Regions from separate parts of the Desulfurispora sp. genome, predicted to be linked through region 1. Evidence: predicted binding sites of a transcription regulator. Region 1 holds the regulator's gene; the other holds the start of a gene.

What was found. The regulator HrcA, encoded in region 1, represses chaperone genes, less so after heat shock. The targets are predictions, from matches to a motif close to TGTTAGCACTCNNNNNNNNNGAGTGCTAACA.
Region 2: the regulator HrcA is predicted to act here: its motif matches at 1,675-1,705, upstream of groES (co-chaperone GroES).

What each region holds. Positions count from the first base shown of each region.
Region 1 is NZ_JBRAJI010000001.1:95,950-99,436, forward strand. It holds gene ACUVTU_RS00535 (TCP-1/cpn60 chaperonin family protein) at 1-823, opposite strand, end outside; gene hrcA (heat-inducible transcriptional repressor HrcA) at 843-1,889, opposite strand; gene hemW (radical SAM family heme chaperone HemW) at 1,988-3,130, opposite strand; gene lepA (translation elongation factor 4) at 3,120-3,487, opposite strand, start outside.
Region 2 is NZ_JBRAJI010000021.1:5,823-9,309, reverse strand. It holds gene fdhD (formate dehydrogenase accessory sulfurtransferase FdhD) at 1-647, opposite strand, end outside; gene mog (molybdopterin adenylyltransferase) at 881-1,372, shown strand; gene groES (co-chaperone GroES) at 1,763-2,050, shown strand; gene groL (chaperonin GroEL) at 2,169-3,487, shown strand, end outside.

The DNA.
Region 1 (3,487 bases):
CCACCAGTACCAGGCCTACACCCAGATCGATAATTTTCTGCACTGCCGAGCGGTGTTGCTGCAGCAGTTCCATGTAGCGGGCGAAGCCAGCCTCGGTGGCCAGAGCTTCCTCTTCTATTTCCTCGGGCTGCAGCGCATCGTCAATCACCAGTATCCGGCAATCCTCAACCTCCCGGGGCATCTGGCGATTGACCGGCTCCTTGTCAATGATAATGCCGGTCAGAACCTGGTTTTCCGCTCCCGCCCGGGCAGTGATGTTATCGGCAAATTTATACCCCCGCTCCAGCAGTTTTTCGCGCCCCACCAGGCGGGCCGCCTGCACCACCAGCTCGGCAATATCCCGGTGTTCCCGTCCGGCAATCAGTGCCACCTGCCAAAGGGCTGGATCTTCCATTTCTACCAGCGGACGGGCTTTCCGGCCAATATACTGCAGCGCCTCCTGCACCCCGGCCTTCAGCCCCTCAATCACCCGCGATACGGGTACCCCGCGGGCCACTTGCTCCACCCCGGCGGCCACCATGGCGCCAGCCATGACGGTGGCAGTAGTGGTGCCGTCACCCACTTCCTCCTGCTGGGCCCGGGCAATATTGATCACCATGCGGGCCGCCGGGTGGTTGGCTTCCATCATGGTCAGGATAGTCACACCATCGTTGGTAATCACCACTTCGCCAAACTTATCCACCAGCATGGTATCCAGACCCCGCGGCCCCAGCGTACCTTCCACCGCCGCCGCAATGGCCCGCACGGCATTGGCATTGTTTACCAGGGCAGCCATGGATTCATTGACTTCGGCCCCGGCACTGGCCTGCTGCTTCAAACTCAAGGCACAGCCCCCTCAAAGATTAGTTTTTTCTGTTGTTCAGGATTCTATCTAGCGCTTCGGAAAGCGAGCGGGTCATGCACTCCATCACGCTGACCACCCGGCTGTACTCCATGCGGGTGGGCCCAATCACACCCAGAGTGCCCAGTGGCTGCCCACCGGCCTGATAGGTACCCAGCACCATACTGCAGCCCGACATCTCCTCCCGGGCCAGCTCGCTGCCAATGCGCACCGCCACACCCTGTTCCGGTTTCTGGTTCTCCAGCAGGCTGCAGAGCAGCTCTTCCTGCTCCAGCAGGCTGAGCAGGGTTTTCACCCGGTCCACATGGTGAAATTCGGGCTGGTTTAAGATGTTGAAGACACCGCCCAGGTAAATTTTATCCTCCCGGCCCGGGACAAGGCTCTCCTGCACCAGGTGCATGGCCAGGTCCAGAATGTTTTTATGCTTGGACAGTTCAAAGTAGATTTCCCGGATCAGGGTCATCTTAATGCTTTCCATATTCTGGCCGGCCAGCTTGGCATTGAGCACCTGACTGATTAAATCCAGATCGGAACGGGTGATGCTCTGGGGTACATCAAAAATCCGGTGCAACACCGTACCGGTGTTTTGCACCACGATTACCAGAGCCTTGCCCGGGTCCAACAGCACCATCTGAATATGCTTGAAGCGGCCCACATCCAAACGGGGCATCACCACTACCGCCGCGTAATTGGTAATCTGGGACAAAAGCTGTCCGGTGATCTGCAGCACCTGTCCCACATCCCGCACTTTGGTTTCATAACCCCGGCGAATAATGTTTTCTTCCTCCGGAGTCAGTTCCTGTCGCTGCATGAGAAAGTCCACATAGTAGCGATAGCCCCGCTGCGAAGGTATCCGCCCGGCCGAAGTGTGCGGCTGCTCGATATAACCCATTTCCTCCAGGTCGGACATTTCATTGCGAATGGTGGCCGGGCTCACCCCCAGCCGGTATTTTTTGGCAATAGTGCGCGAGCCTACCGGCTCGGCAGTAGCAATATAATCGGTGATAATGGCCATCAGGATTTGCTGTTTGCGGGCGTCCATTTTCATATCAGACACCTCCTGTTAGCACTCTAATATGGCGAGTGCTAAAGCTCCTGGTTAAAAAATATCACCGCCGCGCGCAATTGTCAAGCATTGCCGGCCCATCAGACCAGCTCTCGCAGCACCGCATTGGAAAGCAGCAGTCCTCGCCCGGTCAGGCGCAGAAAACCCCCCACCATTTCCAGCAGCCCCAGCCGGACGTAGCGGGAAATCACCGGCCGGTAATCGGCCAGCAGATCCACACCGTAACGCTGCTGGAAGGCGGCCAGGTCTATCCCCCGGCGCAGCCGCAGGCCCATCAACAAGGCCTCGACCAGTTCCTCCCGTGGCTCCAGGGGTGCTGCCAGATGGAAAGAAGTAGTACCTGACGCCACCAGGCCCATATAGTCCGCCGGTTCCGCCGGATTGGCAAAGCGGTGTCCGGCCAGATAAGACCAGGCCGCCGGCCCCACTCCCAGGTATTCTCCCCCCAGCCAGTAATTCAAATTGTGCCGGCATGAGTGCCCCGGACGGGCGAAATTGGCTATCTCATACTGCTTAAGGCCCGCTGCCGGCACCACTTCCAGCAGCAGTTCATACTGATCGGCCACCTCGTCCTCATCGGGAAGGATTACCCGCCCGGCGGCCACCAGGCGGCCCAGCGGGGTATCTTGCTCCACGGTCAGGGCATAGGCTGAAAGGTGCGTCACCGGCCAGTCCATCACCCGGCGCAATGTATCGGCCCATTCCCGGCCACCAAGCCCCGGTATCCCGTAGATCAGGTCCACGCCGATATTGGCAAATCCGGCCGCGCGGGCGGCCTGCACAGTTTCCTCGGCCTGCTGCGCTGTGTGCCGTCGGCCCAAAAAACGCAGATGCTTTTCCTCAAGGCTTTGTACTCCCACGCTCAGCCGGTTCACCCCCAGCCGGCGCCACTCGGTCAGCTTGTCCGGCTCCACTGTACCGGGGTTGGCCTCCAGAGTGATTTCGGCTGCCGGGTAAACCGCGAAATTGCGCCGCACAGCAGTCAGCACACTGCCGAGCGTTTCCGCCGGCAGCAGCGAAGGTGTGCCTCCCCCTATATATATGGTAGCCAGCGTACGCCCGCTACAAACAGGCAGCCGGGCCCACAGAGCCAATTCCTGCTTTACAGCGACGGCCCAGCGCCCGGCTGCTTCATCAGAGTAAGTATAGGAAACAAAATCGCAATAATGACATTTGGCCAGGCAGAAGGGGACGTGAATGTACAGGGCCAGCTCATTTTTCATCGTCAATGCTGAGCACCGCCATAAAGGCTTCCTGAGGGATTTCCACACTGCCCACCTGCTTGAGGCGTTTTTTACCTTCCTTTTGTTTTTCCAGCAGCTTGCGCTTGCGGGTTACGTCGCCGCCATAGCATTTGGCCAGCACGTCCTTGCGCCGGGCCTTGATGGTTTCCCGGGCAATCACCCGGTTGCCGATGGCGGCCTGCACCGGCACGTCGAAGAGCTGCCGGGGAATCAAACTGCGCAGCTTTTCCACCAGGGCCCGTCCGCGGTAGTAAGCCTTGTCCCGGTGCACAATGCAGGTCAGGGCATCCACCGCTTCGCCGTTAATCAGTATATCCAGCTTGACCAGGTCGCTTT
Region 2 (3,487 bases), on a different contig from region 1:
CCGGCCCGGACGGCCTTGATCAGGATTTCCGAAGAAACCCGGCCGCTTAAAACCAGCGCTCCGTCCTGGACCGGCAGCCGCTGCCACAGGCAGTGGCCCAGCACTTTGTCCACCGCATTGTGCCGGCCGATGTCCTCGTACATCACCACCAGCCGCCCGCCGGCGGCCAGGGCGGCGCTGTGTACGCCCCCGGTGTCCCGGAACAGCCGGGCCCTTTCCTCCAGCTGCCGGGCGACGGTCAGGATGTCGGCGGCGGCAAAGCGGGCCGGGGAGCGGATTGGCTGGAGCTGGGCGGCGTCATTGACAAAATACAGCCCTGTCCGCCCCTTGCCGCAGCAGCTGGCCAGCTGGCGGCGCAAGAAATTTTCCACCTGGGGTACTGGGCGGGCGGTTTGCACCCACAAAAGGCCCTCGTCCTCCCGCAGGGTGATTTCTGCGATGTCGTCCGCGCTGTGGATTAACCCCTCGCTGAGCAGAAAGCCGGCGGCCAGCTCGCGCCAGGCCCCCGGTGAGCAGACCAGGGTGGCCAGTTCGCTGTCGTTGAGGAATAAGGTCAGGGGCACCTCGCGGACCAGCAGGTCGCCGGTCGGGGTGATGTGGCCGTCTTGATAGCGGTGGATGGGCTGTTCTCGGGTCAGGCTGGACACGGACAATCCCCTTTCTGCCATCAGGACAGGCATTTCTGGGTGTGTCGGTTGTGGCAACCGCCCGAATAAGCGGTTCCGGACACCGTTGGCTGTTAGACTGATTTTATACCGGGCAGGTTGATTCAGCAAGAAACAAGTGCAACTTTGTTGAACATTTGCCTGAGTGGCGCTTCGTTATATATTGCTGTGAAGGCAGTCCGAAAAAAGCATGGATGTATGCCGGAGGTGTTGTGATGTATCGCGTGGGTATTTTGACCGCCAGTGACAAAGGGGCGCGGGGAGAGCGCCAGGACCAGAGCGCCGCCGTGATCAGGGAGATGGTGGCGGTCCAGGGCTGGCAGGTGGCCGACTACCGGGTGGTGCCCGATGAGCTGGAGGCAATCAAGGAGAGCCTGCTGCACATGGTGGACCACGACCGGCTGGATTTGATTCTGACCACGGGCGGTACCGGTTTCGGGCCGCGGGATGTCACTCCCGAAGCCACCCGGGAAATCATGGAGCGCGAGGTGCCGGGTATACCCGAAGTAATGCGGGCGGTGAGTCTTAAAAAGACCTCCCGGGCCATGCTCAGCCGGGCGGTGGCCGGTATTCGCCATCGCACTCTGATCATCAATTTGCCGGGCAGCCCCAGAGCAGTCCAGGAGTGCCTGGAGGCCATTATGCCCGCTCTGCCCCACGGGCTGGACATTTTGACCGGGCGGGCTGGCGAGTGTGCCCGGGGTTAGCCGGGACGGGCCGCCCGGGCGAGCCGCCAGCCCCTTTCCCGGCCTGGAGCGGTACTGGATTTGGCTCGGACAGTACGGGGCTGTTTGCCTGATAACGGAAAAATTAGCATGAACATGGTATAAAAGCTGGAAAGAACGGTCAGAATATAATCTGGAGGAAATGGAAAAAGTTTTTGTGGCAATATAGAAGGAGAAATCAAAAGATAATCTCTGCTCATTGGTTAATTTCGCCCACCAGGGGTGAATTCTGGTTGAAGGGGTGGTTGCTTTTGGTTTGCTCGTTCTATATTATATTACTTGGATGTTAGCACTCTCCTTGAATGAGTGCTAACAATAATTCCAGCCAGTAATCATAATAATTTAACCATTAATTAAAGGGAGGGTTTTTCAGTGATCAGACCGTTAGGTGAACGGGTGGTTGTCAAGCCGCTGCCCAGCGAGGAAGTAACCAGGGGAGGCATCGTCCTGCCGGACACCGCCAAGGAAAAGCCCCAGAAGGGTGAAGTGATCGCTGTTGGCCCCGGCCGCCTGCTGGACAATGGGACCCGGGTGCCTGTGGATGTGAAAGTGGGCGATCAGGTGCTGTTTTCCAAATATGCTGGCAACGAGTTCAAAATTGACGATGTGGAATACCTGATCCTGCGGGAAGCCGACATTCTGGGCGTCATTGAAAAGTAAGTAGTTTTCCGGGCAATTCACAGTATGCTGGTTGATGCACTGATACCAGCACAGGTCTAACATAATCAGTAAACAGCAAGAACCATTAAATTTTCTGTTTCCAAGGAGGTAATGTGCAGTGGCCGGTAAAGAAATTATTTTCCGGGAAGAAGCGCGCCGTGCTCTGGAGCGCGGTGTTAACGCCCTGGCGGAAGCCGTAAAGGTCACTCTGGGCCCCAAGGGCCGCAACGTGGTGCTGGAGAAGAAATTCGGCGCCCCCATGATCACCAATGACGGTGTGACTATCGCGCGGGAAATCGAGCTCAAGGACCCCTTTGAAAACATGGGGGCCCAGCTGGTCAAGGAGGTGGCCACCAAGACCAACGATGTGGCCGGTGACGGTACCACCACCGCTACCGTGCTGGCTCAGGCCATTGTGCGGGAAGGTCTAAAAGTGGTGGCTGCTGGCGCTAACCCCATGATTGTCAAGCGCGGCATTGAAAAGGCTGTGGAAAAAGCCGTGGAAGGCATCAAAGCTGCCGCCAAGCCGGTGGAAAGCCGGGCTGCCATCGCCCAGGTTGCTTCCATCTCGGCCAACGATACCTCCATAGGTGAACTGATTGCCGATGCCATGGAAAAAGTGGGCAAAGACGGCGTTATCACTGTGGAAGAGTCCAAGGGCATGGCCACCACCCTGGAAGTGGTGGAAGGCATGAACTTCGACCGCGGCTACATCTCCCCGTACATGATCACCGATACCGACAAGATGGAAGCCGTGCTCAGCGATCCGCTGGTGCTGATCACCGACAAGAAGATTTCGGCTATTGCCGACATCCTGCCCATTCTGGAAAAAGTGGTCCAGACTGGCAAGCCGCTCCTGATCATTGCTGAAGATGTGGAAGGCGAAGCTCTGGCCACCCTGGTGCTGAACAAGCTGCGCGGCACCTTCCAGTGCGTTGCTGTAAAGGCCCCTGGCTTTGGCGACCGTCGCAAGGCCATGCTGGAGGATATCGCCATCCTGACCGGCGGTACTGTGATCACCGAGGAAGTTGGCCTGAAGCTGGACAAGGCTACCCTGGATATGCTGGGCAAAGCTTCCAAGGTGCGCGTGAAGAAAGAAGAAACCATCATTGTGGGTGGCGCCGGCGATCCGAACAAGGTTACCGCTCGCGTGGCCCAGATCAAGAAGCAAATCGAGGAAACCACTTCCGACTTCGACCGCGAGAAACTGCAGGAGCGTCTGGCCAAGCTGGCTGGCGGCGTAGCGGTTATTCAGGTGGGTGCTGCTACCGAAGTGGAAATGAAGGAGAAGAAGCTGCGCATCGAGGACGCCCTCAACGCCACCCGGGCCGCGGTGGAAGAAGGTATTGTTTCCGGCGGCGGCGTGGCCTATGTGCAGATTATCAAGTCGCTGGACGGCATTGAGACCGCTTCCATGGATGAAAAGACCGGTGTGGA